DNA from 4 places in the Massilia sp. BHUDP2 genome. Region 3 is predicted to be linked to each of the others. Evidence: predicted binding sites of a transcription regulator. Region 3 holds the regulator's gene; each other region holds the start of a gene.
The links. Region 3 encodes sigma-54, which starts transcription at its own class of promoters, with help from an activator protein. Its sites were predicted from a motif close to TGGCANGNAANCTGCTTT; they were not measured.

Region 1 (4,716 bases), on a different contig from region 3:
CGGCATGCCGCCGCCGTCCTCGGGCGGCATCGCCGTCGCCCAGATGCTGGGCATGTTCGAGACCTTCGACATGAAGGCGCTCGCGCCAAGCAATGGCGTGCCCGGGCCGGACGCGCTGCACGTGTTCAGCGAAGTGGGGCGCCTGGCCTATGCGGACCGCAACCGCTACGCCGCCGACGCCGACTTCGTGCCGCTGCCGGGACGCGGCGTGCCGAGCCTGATCGACAAGCACTACCTGGCCACGCGCGCCAGGCTGGTGGGGCCGCGCTCGATGGGCGAGGCCCCGGCCGGCAAGCCGCCCGGCATGGAGATGGCCTGGCACTGGGGCAAGGACAATGCGATCGAAACGCCGTCGACCTCGCACGTGTCGGTGGTCGACGCTTATGGCGCGGGCCTGGCGATGACCACGACCATCGAAGATGCGTTTGGATCGCGCCAGATGGTGGACGGCTTCATCCTCAACAACCAGCTGACCGATTTCTCCTTCGCCTCGCGTGACGCCGACGGCCCGATCGCCAACCGGGTGGAAGCCGGCAAGCGCCCGCGCAGCGCGATGTCGCCCACCGTCGTGTTCGACCGCAAGACCGGCAAGCTGGTGCTGACGGTCGGTTCGCCGGGCGGCCCGGCCATCATCAACTACGTCGCCAAGGTGCTGGTCGGGACGCTCGACTGGGGCCTCAACGTGCAGCAGGCAATCGCGATGCCGAACTTCGGCAGCCGCAACGGCCCGACCGAACTCGAAGTGGGACGCTTCCCGTCCACCACCATCGAGGCCTTGAACGCGCGCGGCCACAAGGTGCGCCTGGGCGAGCAGACCTCGGGCCTGCACGGCATCCAGCGCATCGAAGTGCATGGGGTGCCGCTGTGGTACGGCGGGGCCGATCCGCGCCGCGAAGGCGTGGCGCAAGGGGACTGAGGGGACCATCCGGATGCCGCGCCTGTCGACCGCCGCCGCTTACGACCAGCTGGCCGAACGCTGGCTGGACGGGGTATTCGACAGCAGCAACGGCCTGCGCCAGCACGAGCGGGCGCTCGCCTTTCTCGCGCCGGCAGCCGATGGCTGGGCGCTCAACGTCGGCTGCGGCTGCAACACCCGTTTCAATCCGCTGTTGCGCCAGCGTGGGCTGCGGATCGAGGCTGTCGACCTGTCGGCGCGCATGCTGGCACTGGCGCAGGTGGCCGACCCGGAGGTCGTCCTGCACCAGGCCGATATCCGTGATTGGCCGCTTCCGCGCGGCTACCGCTTCGTGGCGGCCTGGGACAGCATCTGGCACGTCTGCCTGCAAGACCAGCGCGCACTCATGCTCAAGCTGATGCGCGCGCTCGAGCCGGGTGGGGTCTTCCTCTTCACCGCGGGCGGGCTGGACCAGGCCCATGAACACGTCGATGCGGCGATGGGGCCCGAGGTCTACTACGGCACGCTCGGGATACCCGGCCTGCTCGCGGTGATCGAGGAGGCGGGCTGCCTGCTACGCCACCTCGAATTCGACCAGCATCCGGAACAGCACCTGGTCCTCATCGCGCAGCGCCCAAAAAAATAATGCCGCCCGCTGCAGATCGGGCGGCATGCCAGGTCGGGAACTCCCTTATGCCTTGCGGCGCCTGCGCTGCGAGACCAGCGCCGCCAGGCCCAGGCCGATCAGGACCGCGGACGCCGGTTCCGGAACTTCGCCAGTGGCGCCGCCTTCGCCCGAGCCGCCACCGATGGAACCACTATCAATCGAGCCGCCACCAGTGGAACCGCCGCCGGTGGAACCGCCACCATTCGAACCGCCTTCGGTCGAGCCACCCTCCGTAGAACCGCCGCCGCTCGAGCCGCCCTGGTTTCCATCGTTCTGCACTGGAGGCGGCGTATAAATACTGGCGGGAATGAGGCCTTGCACGCCGATGCCGCCGGTCTTGCCTCCTGCGTCGCCGATGTGGGCGGCGAAGCCGTAGCCGCCGGGTTGCCCCTTGTTCTTTGCAGTGCTCGGAGTGAATGCATCCAGGGAAAGGCCGGCCATGCTAAGGCTGAATTCGAGCGGACTGCCGACCTTGCTGGAAATGCCGCCGCTGTTCAGCTTGAAGCCATGCGTGAACATGCCGTCCGGGGTCAGGTTGAACGGTCCTCCGCTCAGCACTCTGAAGGCGCTCCCGGTGTAGTCGATGACCGCATTCTGGTAGGCGCTGGCCAGGCTGAAGCCGAAGCTTGGGCTGTCGCTGGGGCCCGTCCCGGCAAAATAATAATTGTCAGCCAGGCTTACCTTGACGTCGACACGGTCGGCCGATGCCTGGGTCAACTGGACCGTCACGGGGCTGCCAGTAAAGGTGGCGGACGTGGACAGGTTGTATGTATACGACGTGCCGACGGCAATGGGCGTGGCGTGGGCTGCAAGCGACACGCTGGCAAACAGTGTCACTGCAGCAATTTTCTTCAGGACTTGGATCTGGTTCATATAATAGTTATAACAAATATTAATTCTCTACATTTAAGCAAGTTGCGTGCCAATTATGTCAAGTGATTGAATTTACAGGTTTTATATTTATCTTCACGGTCAATGAAAACAAAGCTGTAAAATTTTCCGACAGTAAATTACTGTTGTTAAAATAGAATTTTTCCAGTTTTGGCTGTGCTCACTTCACTATCTTGCACAAAAGGCTCTTTCTATACGTAAATTCCCTCGCTGCTAGTAGGGCGCCTTTCCCGCTTCCTGTGGCTAAAAAGCCTGGACAGGCCAGGCTCGATCCATATATTTCCCAAGAGATACCCGACTTTTGCTAAGCTTCGCGGGTGGACAGTGGAGCAAAAACAGGCCTGGTCCTCACAGGCGGTGGAGCACGCGCCGCCTATCAGGCCGGCGTGATGCATGCGATCGCCCGCATCCTTGCCGACGCTGGCCGTCCGGCCCTGCGCTCTCCCTTCGACATCATCTGCGGCACCTCGGCCGGCGCGCTGAACGCCACCGCGCTCGCCTGCCGCGCCGACGACTTCAACAGCGCCGTACGCGGCCTGCTGAACGTCTGGGAGGGCGTCAGCGCCCACCAGGTCTACCGCGCCGATTCGCTGGCCGTGCTGCGCTCGGGTGCGCGCTGGCTGTCGCTGCTGTCCTTCGGCTGGCTGCTGCGCAAGTGGCACGCTTCGCCGCCCCAGTCCCTGCTCGACAACACCCCGCTGGCCGGCCTGCTGCACCGCGCCCTCGACCTGCCGCGCCTCGATGCCGCGCTGGCCGACGGCGTCCTGCATGCGCTCGCGATCACCGCTTCCTCGTATAGCAGCGGGCATCACATCACCTTCTACCAGGCCGCGCGCGAGATCGCGCCCTGGCTGCGCCACCAGCGCCTGGCGCTGTCGACCCAGATCAGCGTCGAGCACCTGCTGGCGTCGAGCGCCATTCCCTTCATCTTCCCGGCGGTGCCGCTGTACCTGGGCGGCCGGCGCGAATACTGCGGCGACGGTTCGATGCGCCAGCTGGCGCCGATCGCGCCGGCCATCCACCTGGGCGCGACGCGGGTGCTGGTGGTGGGAGCGGGGCGCATGTCGGAAACGGCGGCCGCCGCCCCGCCAGGTTCGGCGACCGGCGGCGGCTATCCGAGCCTGGCGCAGATCGCCGGCCATGCGCTGTCCTCGATCTTCCTCGACAGCCTGGCCGCCGACATCGAGCGCCTGCAGCGCGTCAATCAGACGCTTGAGCGCGTGCCGCCCGAGGCCCGCGCGGCGCTGCCGCTGCGCCGCGTGGAACTCCTGGTGATCGCGCCGTCCGAACGCCTCGACGACATCGCCCTGCGCCACGTGCACAGCCTGCCGTCGCCGGTGCGCACGCTGCTGGGCGGGATCGGCGCGCTTGAAACGCGCGGCGCGGCGCTGGCTTCCTACCTGCTGTTCGAAGGCAGCTATACGCGCGAGCTGATCCGCCTTGGCGAACACGATACCCTGGCCCGGCGCGACGACGTGCTGGCCTTCTTTCCCGAATGAACGCGCTGCTCCGATGGTGTGCGGCGGCGCTGCTGCTGTTGCTGAGCGTGGGTGCGCTGGCCGCGCCGCCGCGCCCGACCCTGCGCTTCGAGCACCTGTCGGTGTCCGAGGGCCTGGCGCAGGAGACCGTGCTGGCGGTGGTGCAGGACCGCGACGGCTTCATGTGGTTCGGCACCCAGAACGGCCTGTCGCGCTTCGACGGCTACCGCGTCATCAACTACCGCACCGTACCCGGCAAGCCGCGCTCGCTGTCGAACAGCTGGGTGCGCGTGCTGCACCTGGACCGCCACGGCCGCCTGTGGCTGGGCACCGACGGGGGCCTGAACCTGTACGACCCGGTCACCCAGTCCTTCACCCTGTTCGTGCCGGAAGAGACCGCGCGGCGCGGCAACGGCAACCGCCATATCAATGCCATCGTCGGCGACGGCCGCGACGGCCTGTGGATCGGCACCAACGACGGCCTGCAGCACTTCGACACCACGCTGCGCCGCTTCACCACCTGGCACCACGAGCGCGGCAACGAAGCGAGCCTGAGCGACGACAACGTCAACGCGCTGGCGCTGGACGCCGGCGGGAGGCTATGGATCGGCACCGGCGGGGGACTCGACAGCCTGGTCACCGGCAAGGACGCCGGGCGCGCGCGCATCGAGCACCACCCTGGCGGCCTGGGGCCGCGCGGCAACCCGGTGCATGCGCTGATGGTGGACGGCCAGCAACGCCTGTGGGTCGGGCGCCTGGGCGGGCTGGAACGGCGCGTGCTCGAC
Region 2 (4,716 bases), on a different contig from region 3:
GGTGGAACAGGAGCTGGAAGCGATCGCGCCTGACGACCGGGAGGCCGCGCGCGAAGGCTTGCTGCTGCGCCTCGACGACATCGAGGAGCGCGTCAACCACATCTCGATCCCGCTCGCCTACGCGGAAGAGCTGTACCGCCTGCGCAGCCACATCAACTTCGTACGCGAGCGGGTGCGCGGCACCATCGACCAGCACGGCATCGCAGTCCCCCAGAAGACCTAGCGGAAATAGCAATTTTTCTCTTGGAAACGGATTACACTGGCGGCCTTTGTCCCGATTTCGAAAGAAGCCATGATCCGTCGTCCCTTGTCCGCCCTCGCATTGGGCGTGATGCTGGCCTGCAGCGCAGGCGCGCAGGCCACCAGCCAGGCCGTAGCACATGCCGATGCGCCGGCACAAAAGCGCAACCCGCGCGAGGCCTACACCAAGTACGAATACCGCATCCCGATGCGCGACGGCGTCAAGCTGTTCACCACCGTGTACGTGCCGAAGGACAGCTCGAAACCCTATCCCTTTCTGATGCAGCGCACGCCCTACAGCGCGGGCGTCTACGCGCAGGGCGAGCAGCGCTACGGCGTGGACTGGTTCCCCGAGGCGCTCAGCCCCTCGCGCGAGCTGGAGGACTCCGGCTACATCTTCGTGACCCAGGACGTGCGCGGCCGCTACATGTCGGAAGGCAGCTGGCAGGAGATGACGCCGCATGCCAAGGCCAAGCGATTGAAAGGGGAGGGGCAGGAAAGCGAGGACATGCACGACACCGTCGAATGGCTGCTCAAGCACGTCCCCAACAACAACGGACGGGTCGGCATCTGGGGCATCAGCTACCCGGGCTTCTACACGGCGGCCAGCATCATCGACTCGCACCCGGCCATCAAGGCCGCTTCGCCGCAGGCGCCGATCGCCGACCTGTACATGGGCGACGACTCCTACCACGGCGGCGCCTTCATGCTGTCGGCGAACTTCGATTTCTACTCGTCCTTCCTGCCGCAGCAGAATCCGACCACGGGCAACAAGGAGCGTTCGCGCTTCGCCTACGGCGAGGCCGATGCCTACGACTTCTTCCTGAAGCGCCTGACGATGGAGAACATCCTCGCCAGCATGAGCGCCGAGCAGCGCGAGCTGCTCGAGCCGACCATCGTGCACGACACCTACGACGAATTCTGGCGTTCGCGCGCCATCACCCCGCACATGAAGAACGTCAAGGCGGCGGTGCTGACGGTGGGCGGCTGGTTCGATGCGGAGGATCCGGCCGGGCCGTTCGCGATCTACAAGGCGGTCGGCAAATACAATCCCGGCACGCCGAACGCACTGGTGATGGGACCCTGGGTGCACGGCGGCTGGGCGCGCAGCGACGGCGCGCGCCTCGGCCACGTGAATTTCGACGCCAAGACCAGCGAATACTTCCGCCGCGAGATCCAGTTCCCCTTCTTCGAGCAGCACCTGAAGGGCGTGAAGCCGGCGCGCGCCTTGCCCGCCGTGACGGCCTTCGAGACCGGCACCAACGTCTGGCGCAGCTACGCCGCCTGGCCGCCGGCGCCCGCCAGGGCGCGCACCCTGTACTTCGGCCCGAACGGCACGCTGGGCTGGCAGCAGCCGGCCGCTTCAAGCGCCGGCTACGACGAATACGTGGCCGACCCGAAGAAGCCGGTTCCCTTCATCGGCTACCCGGCCACCGGCGTGCCGCGCGAGTACATGGTGTCGGACCAGCGCTTCGCCGCCACCCGTCCCGACGTGCTGGTGTACCAGAGCGAGGTGCTGGAAGAAGACGTGACGGTGGTCGGTTCTGTGGTGCCGAAGCTGTTCGTGTCGACCACCGGCACGGACGCCGACTGGGTGGTCAAGCTGATCGACGTCTACCCGAGCGAATACCCGACCCCGGCCGTCGAGCGCAAGGGCAACGACGTCGCGCCGCCGAGCCTGAACCTGGGCGGCTACCAGCAGCTGGTGCGCGGCAATCCGCTGCGCGGCAAGTTCCGCAACAGCTTCGAGAAGCCCGAGCCTTTCACCCCGGGCAAGCAGGAAGCGCTCAGCTTCGACATCGGCGAGGTGAACCACACCTTCCGGCGCGGCCACCGCATCATGGTGCAGGTGCAGAGCTCGTGGTTCCCGCTGGTCGACCTGAACCCGCAGACCTTCACCCACATCCCGAAGGCCAAGCCGGAAGATTTCAAGAAGGCGACCCAGCGCGTGTACCGCGCACCGGGGGCAGCGTCGGGCCTGCAGCTGATGGTGATGCCGGCGCAGTGATTTACGTAGGGGTGATCTGGTCCAGTGGACCAGATCACGCTTCGCCGTCCGCGCGTTCAGCTCGCGATAGAACAGCCGCACAGTCTATTCATACTTGGTTTGAACGCGTGGACGGCATAGCCGTCCACCCTACAAAAGCGTCAAGCGCCAACCCAGGGCAAGCCGGCCTTGCACCAGCCGCCAATCGTCTTGCGGTGCCCCTCCGCATCGCGGTCGCCCTCGAAACCTTCCAGGATGTCGTAGGACTCGGCAAACCCGTGTTCGGTCGCCACGCGCGCGCTGTGGCGCGAGCGCACGCCCGAGCGGCACAGGAACAGCAGCACCTCGTCCTTGCGCGCGACCTGCTCGAGTTGCGCACCGAAGGCGGGATTCGGCGCCCCGCCCGGATAGGTGGCCCATTCCACCGCGACATGCTGGGTGTCCGGAATCGCCACCCGGCCGACCCAGTCGCGCTCGGCGTTGGTGCGTACGTCGACCAGCTTCACGCGCGGATCGCTGCGCAGGAGCGCGAAGGCTTCTTCGGGAGTGACCGCGCCGGCGTAGGGCTGGCCGCCGGCGCGCTGGCGGGCTTGGGCAAGGATGGTCTCGGTAGTCGTCATGATGTGATCCGTTTTGAACAAGAAAAGTCGATGCACCAACTTGGTTCGGTGTATCCTGCGCTGCGATGGTGCATCGGCGCCACTCTCGCACCAAGATGGTGCGGAGGTGCACTGCCAGGCGATGCCCCGGCCGGACGATTTTAGGCCGGATACGAGCGATTTCCAACGAAGCATTGTGCATTTGTTCATGACGGCAGCTTGGCACGGTTCATGCTTTGATGTATGGCAAGTTGCCCCGCTGCGAGGTTTTCCAGCGCGGCACCCCCTTTTCAATCAGGAGATACGAATGGCAAAGACGGCTGCAGACGTAATTCAACTCATCAAAGACAACGAAGTGAAGTTCGTTGACCTGCGCTTTGCAGATACCCGCGGCAAGGAGCACCACGTGACCGTGCCGGTCTCGCACTTCGACGAAGACAAGTTCGAGTCGGGCCACGCCTTCGACGGTTCGTCGATCGCCGGCTGGAAGGGCATCGAAGCGTCCGACATGCTGCTGCTGCCGGACCCGGCCACCGCCAACATCGACCCGTTCATGGAAGAGACCACCCTGTTCCTGCAGTGCGACGTGATCGAACCGTCGGACGGCAAGGGCTACGACCGTGACCCGCGCTCGATCGCCAAGCGCGCCGAAGCCTACCTGAAGTCGTCGGGTATCGGCGATACCGCCTTCTTCGGCCCGGAACCCGAATTCTTCATCTTCGATTCGATCAAATGGCGCGTCGACATGTCGGGCTGCTTCGTCAAGATCGACTCGGACGAAGCATCCTGGTCGACCGACAAGGACATCGAAGGCGGCAACAGCGGCCACCGCCCGACCGTCAAGGGCGGCTACTTCCCGGTCCCGCCGGTCGACAGCTTCCAGGACATGCGCTCGGAAATGTGCCTGATCCTGGAATCGATGGGCATCCCGGTCGAAGTGCACCACCACGAAGTGGCCGGCGCCGGCCAGAACGAAATCGGCACCAAGTTCTCGACCCTGGTCGAGCGCGCCGACTGGACCCAGAACATGAAGTACGTGATCTGGAACGTCGCCCACAGCTACGGCAAGACCGCGACCTTCATGCCGAAGCCGATCAACGGCGACAACGGCTCGGGCATGCACGTGCACCAGTCGATCTGGAAAGACGGCAAGAACCTGTTCGCCGGCGACGGCTATGCCGGCCTGTCGGAAACCGCGCTGTTCTACATCGGCGGCATCATCAAGCACGCGCGCGCCCTGAACGCGATCACCAACCCGGGCACCAACTCGTACAAGCGCCTGGTGCCCGGCTACGAAGCGCCGGTCAAGCTGGCCTACTCGGCCCGCAACCGCTCGGCCTCGATCCGCATCCCGCACGTGGCGAACCCGAAGGGCCGCCGCATCGAGACCCGTTTCCCGGATCCGCTGGCCAACGTCTACCTGTGCTTTGCCGCGCTGCTGATGGCCGGCCTGGACGGCATCCAGAACAAGATCCACCCGGGCGAAGCCGCGACCAAGGACCTGTACCACCTGCCGCCGGAAGAAGACAAGCTGATCCCGACCGTGTGCTCCTCTCTGGAAGAAGCGCTGGAAGCCCTGGACAAGGACCGGGAGTTCCTGACCCGCGGCGGCGTGTTCTCGGACGCCATGATCGATGCCTACATCGAGCTGAAGATGAACGAAGTGCAGCGCATGCGCATGACCCCGCACCCGGTCGAATTCGACATGTACTACTCGGCGTAATCGATTGGTCAACAGAACCGTTGTGCTCATGCATCACCGGGCGTAAGGGTCTGTAACAAAGGCGGGGAAAGCGAGGGCTTTCCCCGCCTTTTTTCATCCTTCCTGTACACTCGCCGGGTCTACAATGCGTGCACGTTTATTGTGCAGACTGATTTCTGATGGGAAAG
Region 3 (4,716 bases):
CGCCACGTCCAGCGAGGCGCCGCGCAGCAGCAGTTCGTGGGTCACGCACATCATCAGGGGCGAGCGCTGGCGCATCGCCTTCAGCGCCTTCTGCGCGAACGGGTTCTCGTCACGACCCAGCGAAGCCATGATCATCGCCACATTGGCGGCGCCGAAGTGCGCATCGATCACGCCGCGCTGCGCCTGCAGTTCGCTCGGCCCCAGTTGGCCCGCGAATTGCGCCGCATAGCTGCGGATCGCCGCCGGCAGCTGCGCGCCCGGGGTCGTCTCGACCAGCGCCATCAGGCCGGCCAGTTCCGCGCCCGGCACGTACACGTCCGCCAACCCCACATACAGCGCATCGGCCGCGCCGATGGTCAGGCCGGTCAGGCCCAGGTACTGGCCCAGCTGGCCCGGCGCATGCGACAGGAAGTGGCTGCCGCCCACGTCCGGGAACAGGCCGATGTTCACCTCGGGCATCGCCATCTTGGTGCGGTCGGTCACGATGCGCAGGCCGCAGCTAGGTCCGCCCTGGGCGATGCCCATGCCGCCGCCCATCACCACGCCATCCATCACGGCGATGTAGGGCTTCGGGTAGAAATGAATGAGGTGGTTCAGCGCGTATTCTTCGGTGAAGAAGTCTTCCAGCAGCGCGCTGCCGCCCATGGGGCCGACGTGGCCCATCTCGTGGAAGAAGCGGATGTCGCCGCCGGCGCACAAGGCCTTCTCGCTGCTGCTGGTGATGACCACCGCGTCGATGCCTGCGTCATCCTTCCATTGCAGCAGGATGGCGCTCAGGGCGCGCACCATGTCGAGCGAGAGGGAGTTCAGCGCCTTCGGCCGGTCGAGCGTGATGACGCCGGTGCGGTTGGCAACGCGGGTCAGGACGGTATCGGTCATGATGGTATTCTGTGATCGAAAAGACATGCATTCTACAGAACATTTGTACAAACGGAAGCGTGGAAAAGTAACAGGTATTGTACAAAAGCAAAAAGGGCGTCCCCTCAGACGCCCTTGCTGTGTTTGCGGCTACCCGTATCAGTTACGCGGCAGCGGCTTCTCCGTTGTCCGGAAGGCGCTTGTGCGCCACGTGGTTATGATTTTGCAGCATGGATTTGTGTTTCAGAACCTGCCTGTCCAACCTGTCCATCAAGGTGTCGATGGCCGCATACAGATCTTGCGCAGCACTCGCCACATGCAGAATTTTGCCCGATACCTGTAGGTTGATCTCGGCCTTTTGCCGTTTTTCTTTTTCAGTGAGGTTATCGATGGCGAGGAACACGTGGGTGTCGATCACGTGGTCGAAATGGCGGGTGATGCGCTCGAGCTTATTCTGAACGTATTCACGGATGGCGGGGGTGACTTCGAGATGGTGGCCGCTGATTGTGAGGTTCATACACACTCCTTTGGGAAGGTGCCCTGCCCGCGCCACAAGGTGAGAGTGGGCAGGTGCTTTACAGGGATTTGCGGAGGCTGACGGGCGGAATCTTGAGCGCTTCGCGGTATTTGGCAACCGTCCTGCGCGCAATGACCATACCTTGTTCCCCGAGCATCTCCGCGATCTTGCTGTCGGATAGAGGATTCCTAGGGTCTTCTGCTCCTGTCAATTGCGCAATAAGCGCGCGGATCGCCGTCGAGGAGGCTTCTCCCCCCGCTTCGGTGGCGACGTGGCTTCCGAAGAAGTACTTCAGCTCGAACATGCCGTGCGGGGTCAGCATGTATTTCTGCGTGGTTACACGCGAGATCGTGCTCTCGTGTAGGCCTAGTGTATCAGCTATCTCACGCAAAACAAGAGGGCGCATGGCAACCGCGCCGTGGCTGAAAAAGTTGCGCTGGCGCTCGACGATTGCCTCGGCAACACGCAGGATCGTGTCGAAGCGCTGGCGCATGTTCTTGATGAGCCACTTGGCTTCCTGCAATTGCGCGCCCATCTGGCTTTCGCTTCTACCCTGCTTGAGCAGGTTCGCGTACAGGCTGTTCACGCGCAGCTTCGGCATCACTTCCGGGTTCAGCGAGACGGCCCAGCCGTCCTTGGCGCGGCGCACGATCACGTCCGGCACCACGTAGTCGGACGTGCCCGAGCCGAAGGCGGCGCCCGGGTGCGGATTGCATTGGCGGACCACGGCCTGCACCTCGCGCAGGTCTTCGTCGTCGCAGTCGAGCGCCTTTTTCAGCTTGGTGTATTCGCGCTGCGCGAACCAGGTCAGGTAGCCTTCGACGATCTTCAAGGCAAGGCGCCGCGTCACCAGGGGCACGCCCGGCATGCGGCGGATCTGCAGGGCCAGGCATTCGGCCGCGCTGCGCGCGCCCACGCCCACCGGGTCCAGGCTCTGCACCAGCGCCAGCGCGCAGCGCAGCTCGTCCATCTCGATCTCGAGTTCTGCCGGCAGGCGCGCATGGATGTCGTCGAGCGGCTCTTCCAGGTAGCCGTTGTCGTCGAGCGCATCGATCACCAGCTCGGCCAGCGCGCGATCGCGCAGGCTGCAGCCGGTCAGGCGGATCTGTTCCGTCAGGTGTTCGCGCAGCGTGATGCCGTCGGCTTCCAGCTGCGGACGGCCGTCCTCGTCGTCGCTGCTGCGCGCGCCGCCGCCTTCACCGCCCCAATCCGCATCCGCCTCGCCACGCTCCCCATGGTCTTCGCCATCCGTGCCCTCGGGCTCGGCCTTCGCGCCCTCCTGCCCTTCCTGCCCCGGCTGGGGCGCCGGCGCTTCGCCATTCGCCGGCGCGGTATTGATCGCGCCGTCCGCCAGAAGCCGCACCGAGCGGTCGAGCGGATCGTCGAGCCGTTCGAGCAGCGGGTTGTCGTGCAGGATCTGCTCGATCTCCTGGTGCAGTTCGAGCGTGGAGAGCTGCAGCAGGCGGATCGACTGCTGCAGCTGCGGCGTGAGCGCCAGGTGCTGCGAAGTGCGTAGCTGGAGAGACTGTTTCATGCCTGGTGCTCTTGATTACATCCTGAAGTGCTCGCCGAGGTACACGCGCCGTACGGATTCGTTGGCGATGATGTCGTCAGGGCGGCCCGAGGCCAGCACCGCCCCCTGGTTGATGATGTAGGCGCGGTCGCAAATGCCGAGCGTCTCGCGCACGTTGTGATCGGTGATCAGGACGCCGATGTTGCGCTCCTTCAGGAAGCGCACGATGCGCTGGATCTCGATCACCGCGATCGGATCGACGCCGGCGAAGGGTTCGTCGAGCAGCACGAAGCGCGGGTTGGTCGCGAGCGCGCGCGCGATCTCGACGCGGCGCCGTTCGCCGCCCGACAGCGACAGCGCCGGGTTCTCGCGCAGCTTCTCGATCTGCAGTTCGGCCAGCAGGGTGTCGAGGCGCTCGTTGATCTGGTCGCGGGTGAGCGGCTTGCCGTCCACGCGCTGCAGTTCCAGCACGGCGCGGATGTTCTCCTCCACCGTCAGCTTGCGGAACACCGAGGCTTCCTGCGGCAGGTAGGACAGGCCCAGCACCGCACGGCGGTGGATCGGCAGGCTCGAGATGTCGGTGCCGTTGATGTCGATGGTGCCGGCGTCCGAGGGCACCAGGCCGACGATCATGTAGAAGGAGGTGGTCTTGCCGGCGCCGTTGGGGCCGAGCAGGCCCACCACTTCGCCGCACTCGACCTGCAGCGACACGTCGCGCACCACCAAGCGCTTGCCGTAGCTCTTCTGCAGGCCCTTGACGATCAGGGTGCTGCAGCCTTCGACCGCGGTGGCCGCTGCGTCCGTACTTGCGCTCATGGCTGCCGTCATTGCTTTGCACCTTCGGCTGGCGCCGTGGTACGGCGCGGCGCGATGATCAGGGTACCGCGGCCGCCGCCCACCTTGCTCTGGCCGGTGGGATCGTTGCGCACCTGCGCGACCTCGCGGCGGTTGTCGTAGGAGATGAAGGGGCCCTTGATCTCGTTGGTCATGCGGCCGCCCTCCAGCTCGCGCACCTCGGCGCTGGTGAACAGCTTGACCAGTTCGGCGCGCTCGTCGTATTCGATGCGCTGGGCCTGGCCCTCGACCCACAGGTCGGGACCGCCGTCGCGCTTCTGGCGGAAGGTCGCCAGCTTGCCGTTGTTGGCGGTCAGGGTCACGCTCATGTAGCCCTCCGGCGTTTCCTTCACCAGGGCGCGGTCGGACTTCAGCACCAGGGTGCCGCGCGTGAGCACGACGTTGCCGGTCAGGATGCGGGTCTGCGTGACCTCGTCGACGTCGAGGGAATCGAAGTTGATCACGGCCTGCTTGAGCGAATCGGCACGCTCCGCCGAGGCGCCGAAGGCGGCCAGGCTGAGGAATACGGCAGCGATGATTTTTTTCATGTTCTTGCTTTGTCCTGGGTTGACGCGGCGCGGCCCTACTGCCGCTGCGCGCGTGGCGGATAGACGATCTGGCCGCGGCTGGCCAGGTGCAGCTTCTGGGTCGCGTTGTTGGCCACCATGCCGGTGCCGGTCACGGTGGCGGCCCCCAGCTGCATCTCGATCGCTTGGTCTGTCTTGAGGATTTCTTCGTCGGGCAGCACGGTCAGCGCCTGCGTCTGCACGCGCAGCGCTTCGCTGGTCGGCGTGGCCGGGCGCTGGATGTCGACGTTGCCGAGCAGTTCGACGCGGTGCTCTTCATGGTAGAGCTGGGCGCGGTTGGCGACGATGGTCATGCGCGGCCGGCCGGGCGTCATGCCCTGCATCACCGGCGCCTCGACCTGGGACACGTCGTTCAGCGGCGTATGCGCCAGGCGCTTGCCCGACACCACGTAGCTCGGCTTGCCCTC
Region 4 (4,716 bases), on a different contig from region 3:
AGCAAGAACCGCGGCCACACCGAACTGTGGATGCTCGACCTGCGCACTGTCGGGGCGGCGCCGCAGCGCCTGACCACTCACGGTTCCAGCAGTACCGAACCGGAATGGTCGCCGTCTGGCGACGCCATCTATTTCCTGTCCTCCCGTTCGGGTTCGTCGCAAGTGTGGCGCCTTCCGATTGTCGGCGGCGCGGCGGGCGAGCCGGTGAAGGTCACCGACCTCCCCCTCGACGTGGAGAGCTTCCGCATCTCGCCGGCAGGCGACCGCCTGGCGATGAGCCTGTCGGTCTTCCGCGACTGCGCGGATCTCGCCTGCACCAAACAGCGCCTTGACGCGAAGGACAAGGACAAGAGCAGCGGCAAGCTGTATGACCGCCTGTTCGTACGTCATTGGGACACCTGGAAGGACGGACGCAACAATGTGCTGTTCTCGGCGCCGCTCGACAGCGCCGGCAAGGCGGGCGGCGTGCCGGTTGCGCTATCGGGCTCGCTCGACGGCGACGTACCCTCGAAGCCCTTCGGCGACCGCGAAGAGTTCCGCTTCAGCCCGGACGGCAAGACCATCGTGTTCGCGGCCCGCATCGCCGGCAAGACCGAGGCCTGGTCGACCAACTTCGACCTGTACACCGTGCCGGCCGCTGGCGGCGTCCCGCGCAACCTTACGGCCGACAACCCGGCCTGGGATACCAAGGGCGTGTTTTCGCCTGACGGGAAAACCCTTGCCTACCTGGCGATGGCGCGTCCCGGCTTCGAGGCCGACCGCTACCAGGTGATGCTGATGGATGTGGCCAGCGGCGCAAAGCGCAAGCTGGCTGCCGATTGGGACCGCTCCGCTGGCAGCCTGCACTGGCGTGCCGACGGCAAGGCCCTGATCGTCGATGCCGAAGACCTGGGCCAGCACCGGCTGTTCTCGCTCGACGTCGCGAGCGGCAAGGTGACGGCGCTGACCGACAAGGGCGCGGTCGGCGCCTTCGACGTGCGCGGCAATACGGTGGTCTATACCCAGGCCAACCTGGCCTCCGGCGCGCAGCTGTTCGCCATGCAGCCCGGCGGCCGGCCAAGACAGCTGACCAGGCTGAACGCCGAGCGCCTGGCCGACGTGCGCTGGGGCGAGTACGAGCAGTTCAGCTTTGCCGGGGCCAATGGCGAGACGGTGTACGGGCACGTGATGAAACCCTGGAATGCCGAACCGGGCAAGAAGTACCCGATCGCCTTCCTCGTGCACGGCGGGCCGCAGGGCAGCTTCGGTAACGGCTGGAGCTATCGCTGGAATCCCCAGGTGTATGCTGGCGCGGGCTATGCCACCGTGTTCATCGACTTCCATGGCTCGACCGGCTACGGCCAGAAATTCACCGACTCAATCAGCGGCGACTGGGGCGGCAAGCCGCTGGTGGACCTGCAGAAGGGCCTGGACGCGGCCGCGAAAAAGTTCCCATGGCTCGACCGCGAACGCAGCTGCGCCCTGGGCGCATCCTACGGCGGCTACATGATGAACTGGATCGCGGGGAACTGGAACGACGGCTTCCGCTGCCTGGTCAACCACGACGGCGTGTTCGACAGCCGCGGCATGGCCTACTCGACCGAGGAACAGTGGTTCACTGACTGGGAAAACGGCGGCGCCTATTTCGCGGCGCCCGACAAGCACGAACGCTTCAATCCGGTCCACCACGTCAACAAGTGGGAGACGCCGATGCTGGTGATCCAGGGCGACCTCGATTTCCGCATCCCGACCGCCCAGGCGCTCGGCACCTTCACGGCGCTGCAACGTAAAGGCATCGATAGCCAGCTGCTGGTGTTCCCGGACGAGAACCACTGGGTGCTCAAACCGGCGAACTCGGTGCAGTGGCATCACACGGTGATGAACTGGCTGGATCGCTACCTGAAGAAGTAATGCTGTAAACGAAAAAGAGACCGCCGTGGCGGTCTCTTCGAACGATCGCCATCGCGATCGTTCCCTTACGACATGGAGGCTTATTCCGGGGTCGTAGCCGCGGCCAGATCGCAACCTGCCGGCTTGTACTCATCCTTGGAGAAACCGGCAGTCACGCACGAGTAGGTGCCGGCAGCGCTGCGGCTCAGGGTGATCTTTGCGGTACCTGCGGTGCCGATACGGCCTGGGCTCGAAATGGTGCAGCTCAGTGCAGCCGCTGCAGCGCCGTCCGTGCCCGGAGCGGTAGCTTCGATCGTGTCGCAGTTACCGGTCTTGGCAGGCAGGCCAGCCTTGGCCAGGTAGCCAGGACCATCCGTTGCGCTGCCTTCAACGAAAGCCATTTCGTAACCGGTCTTGCCCGCTGCGATGTCGGCGTAGGCAGCAGCTGCCTTGCCCTTGGCGATGTAGTCCTGGTAGGCCGGGATTGCCACGGCAGCCAGGATACCGATGATCGCGACGACGATCATCAGTTCGATCAGGGTGAAACCGCCTTCAGCTTTTTTGGTTTGCATTTGCTTGATGTTCATTTCTATCTCTCCAGGGTGGTGTTTCGGGTAATTGGGTTACTGCTTGTTGCCACGCTTTCCTATATGCAAGGCGTATGCCAGCCCCAAAAATGCTGATTTTATTAGTAGGGAGATAAGGAAATGCCGTGCCAGGACAGGTTTTGGCTTGAGGAGTGACAAAATTTGTCACTCGAGCTCAGCAATTTTTGTCAGCTGGACAGTTTATGGAACGTAATTTGTCATGCATACCGAGGGCCCTGGTCATGGCATGCCAAAAATTTACCGAGTGGTAAAAAAAACGGGGAGCTCACGCTCCCCGTTTTCGTCGACCTTGAACTGCCGGATTACAGCATGGCCTTCAGCAGGCGCGCCATTTCCGACGGGTTCTTGGTGACCTTGATGCCGCAGGCTTCCATGATTTCCAGCTTGGCTTGTGCGGTATCGGCGCCGCCCGAGATCAGCGCGCCGGCGTGGCCCATGCGCTTGCCCGGAGGCGCGGTGACGCCAGCGATGAAGCCGACGACCGGCTTCTTCATGTTGTCCTTGATCCACTGAGCAGCGTTCGCCTCGTCCGGGCCGCCGATCTCGCCGATCATGATGACCGCGTCGGTGTCAGGATCGTCGTTGAACATGCGCATCACGTCGATGTGCTTCAGACCGTTGATCGGGTCGCCGCCGATGCCGACTGCCGACGACTGGCCCAGGCCCAGGGCGGTCAGCTGGCCGACTGCTTCATAGGTCAGGGTGCCCGAGCGCGACACGACGCCGATACGGCCCTTCTTGTGGATGTGACCCGGCATGATGCCGATCTTGATTTCGTCCGGGGTGATCAGGCCTGGGCAGTTCGGGCCCAGCAGCAGGGTCTTGGAGCCGGCCTTGGCCATGCGATCCTTGACTTCCATCATGTCACGGACAGGGATGCCTTCGGTGATGCAGATGGCCAGGTCCAGCTCGGCTTCAACGGCTTCCCAGATGGCGGCGGCTGCGCCTGCCGGCGGAACGTAGATCACCGACACGGTGGCGCCGGTTTCCGACTTGGCTTCCTTGACCGATGCGTAGATCGGGATGCCTTCGAAATCTTCGCCGGCTTTCTTCGGGTTCACGCCTGCCACGAAGGCTTCACGGCCGTTCGCGTAGTCGCGGCACATGCGGGTGTGGAACTGGCCGGTCTTGCCGGTGATACCTTGGGTGATGACTTTGGTGTCTTTGTTAATCAGAATCGACATTTTTATTTCCTTCGCGAATTAGGCTTGGCCAGCGGCAGCGGCAACGACCTGCTTCGCTGCGTCTTCCATGGTGTCGGCGGAGATGATCGGCAGGCCCGAATCGGCCAGCATCTTCTTGCCCAGGTCTTCGTTGGTGCCCTTCATGCGGACGACCAGCGGCACTTGCAACGACACGGCCTTCGATGCGGTGATGACGCCTTCGGCGATCACGTCGCAGCGCATGATGCCGCCGAAGATGTTGACCAGGATGGCTTTCAGGCCCGGGTTCTTCAGCATGATCTTGAATGCTTCGGTGACCTTTTCTGCGGTCGCACCGCCGCCCACGTCCAGGAAGTTGGCCGGCTCGCCGCCGAACAGCTTGATGGTGTCCATGGTGGCCATGGCCAGGCCGGCGCCGTTCACCAGGCAGCCGATGTTGCCGTCCAGCGAGATGTAGGCCAGGTCGAACTTCGATGCTTCGACTTCAGCCGGATCTTCTTCGTCCAGGTCGCGGTAGGCGACGATTTCCGGGTGACGGAACAGGGCGTTCGAGTCGAAGTTGAACTTGGCGTCCAGGGCGATGACCTTGCCCGAACCGGTCAGGATCAGCGGGTTGATTTCGGCCAGCGATGCGTCGGTTTCCCAGTAAGCCTTGTACAGGCCTTGCAGGTTGGTGCGCGCGTCGACGATCGACGCTTCCGGCACGCCGATCTTGCGGGCGACGTCGTCGGCCTGCTCATCGGTCAGGCCGACCGACGGTTCGATCACGACGTTGTGGATCTTTTCCGGGTTGCTGTGCGCGACTTCTTCGATGTCCATGCCGCCTTCCGACGAGGCCATCAGCACGACCTTCTGGGTGACGCGGTCGGTCACCAGGGAAACGTACAGTTCCTTCTTGATGTCAGCGCCTTCTTCGATCAGCAGGCGGCGGACTTTCTGGCCTTCCGGGCTGGTCTGGTGCGTGATCAGCTGCATGCCCATGATCTGGTCGGCGTATTCCTTGACCTGTTCCAGCGACTTGGCAACCTTGACGCCGCCGCCCTTGCCGCGGCCGCCTGCGTGGATCTGCGCCTTGA

Region 1: the regulator sigma-54 is predicted to act here: its motif matches at 2,470-2,487, upstream of ACK6C6_RS15845 (PEP-CTERM sorting domain-containing protein).
Region 2: the regulator sigma-54 is predicted to act here: its motif matches at 3,047-3,064, upstream of glnA (type I glutamate--ammonia ligase).
Region 4: the regulator sigma-54 is predicted to act here: its motif matches at 2,570-2,587, upstream of ACK6C6_RS00795 (pilin).

What each region holds. Positions count from the first base shown of each region.
Region 1 covers NZ_JBJUVW010000002.1:1,170,040-1,174,755, reverse strand. Annotated here, with positions in the region: gene ggt (gamma-glutamyltransferase) at 1-916, shown strand, start outside; gene ACK6C6_RS15850 (class I SAM-dependent DNA methyltransferase) at 852-1,541, shown strand; gene ACK6C6_RS15845 (PEP-CTERM sorting domain-containing protein) at 1,587-2,435, opposite strand; gene ACK6C6_RS15840 (patatin-like phospholipase family protein) at 2,795-3,952, shown strand; gene ACK6C6_RS15835 (two-component regulator propeller domain-containing protein) at 3,949-4,716, shown strand, end outside.
Region 2 covers NZ_JBJUVW010000004.1:151,298-156,013, reverse strand. Annotated here, with positions in the region: gene ACK6C6_RS22245 (TAXI family TRAP transporter solute-binding subunit) at 1-223, shown strand, start outside; gene ACK6C6_RS22240 (CocE/NonD family hydrolase) at 293-2,248, shown strand; gene ACK6C6_RS22235 (rhodanese-like domain-containing protein) at 2,389-2,847, opposite strand; gene glnA (type I glutamate--ammonia ligase) at 3,134-4,549, shown strand; gene ACK6C6_RS22225 (DUF4124 domain-containing protein) at 4,708-4,716, shown strand, end outside.
Region 3 covers NZ_JBJUVW010000003.1:233,644-238,359, forward strand. Annotated here, with positions in the region: gene ACK6C6_RS17820 (enoyl-CoA hydratase/isomerase family protein) at 1-879, opposite strand, end outside; gene hpf (ribosome hibernation-promoting factor, HPF/YfiA family) at 1,022-1,375, opposite strand; gene ACK6C6_RS17830 (RNA polymerase factor sigma-54) at 1,434-2,909, opposite strand; gene lptB (LPS export ABC transporter ATP-binding protein) at 2,925-3,704, opposite strand; gene lptA (lipopolysaccharide transport periplasmic protein LptA) at 3,713-4,270, opposite strand; gene lptC (LPS export ABC transporter periplasmic protein LptC) at 4,306-4,716, opposite strand, start outside.
Region 4 covers NZ_JBJUVW010000001.1:172,874-177,589, reverse strand. Annotated here, with positions in the region: gene ACK6C6_RS00800 (prolyl oligopeptidase family serine peptidase) at 1-1,890, shown strand, start outside; gene ACK6C6_RS00795 (pilin) at 1,971-2,456, opposite strand; gene sucD (succinate--CoA ligase subunit alpha) at 2,780-3,661, opposite strand; gene sucC (ADP-forming succinate--CoA ligase subunit beta) at 3,680-4,716, opposite strand, start outside.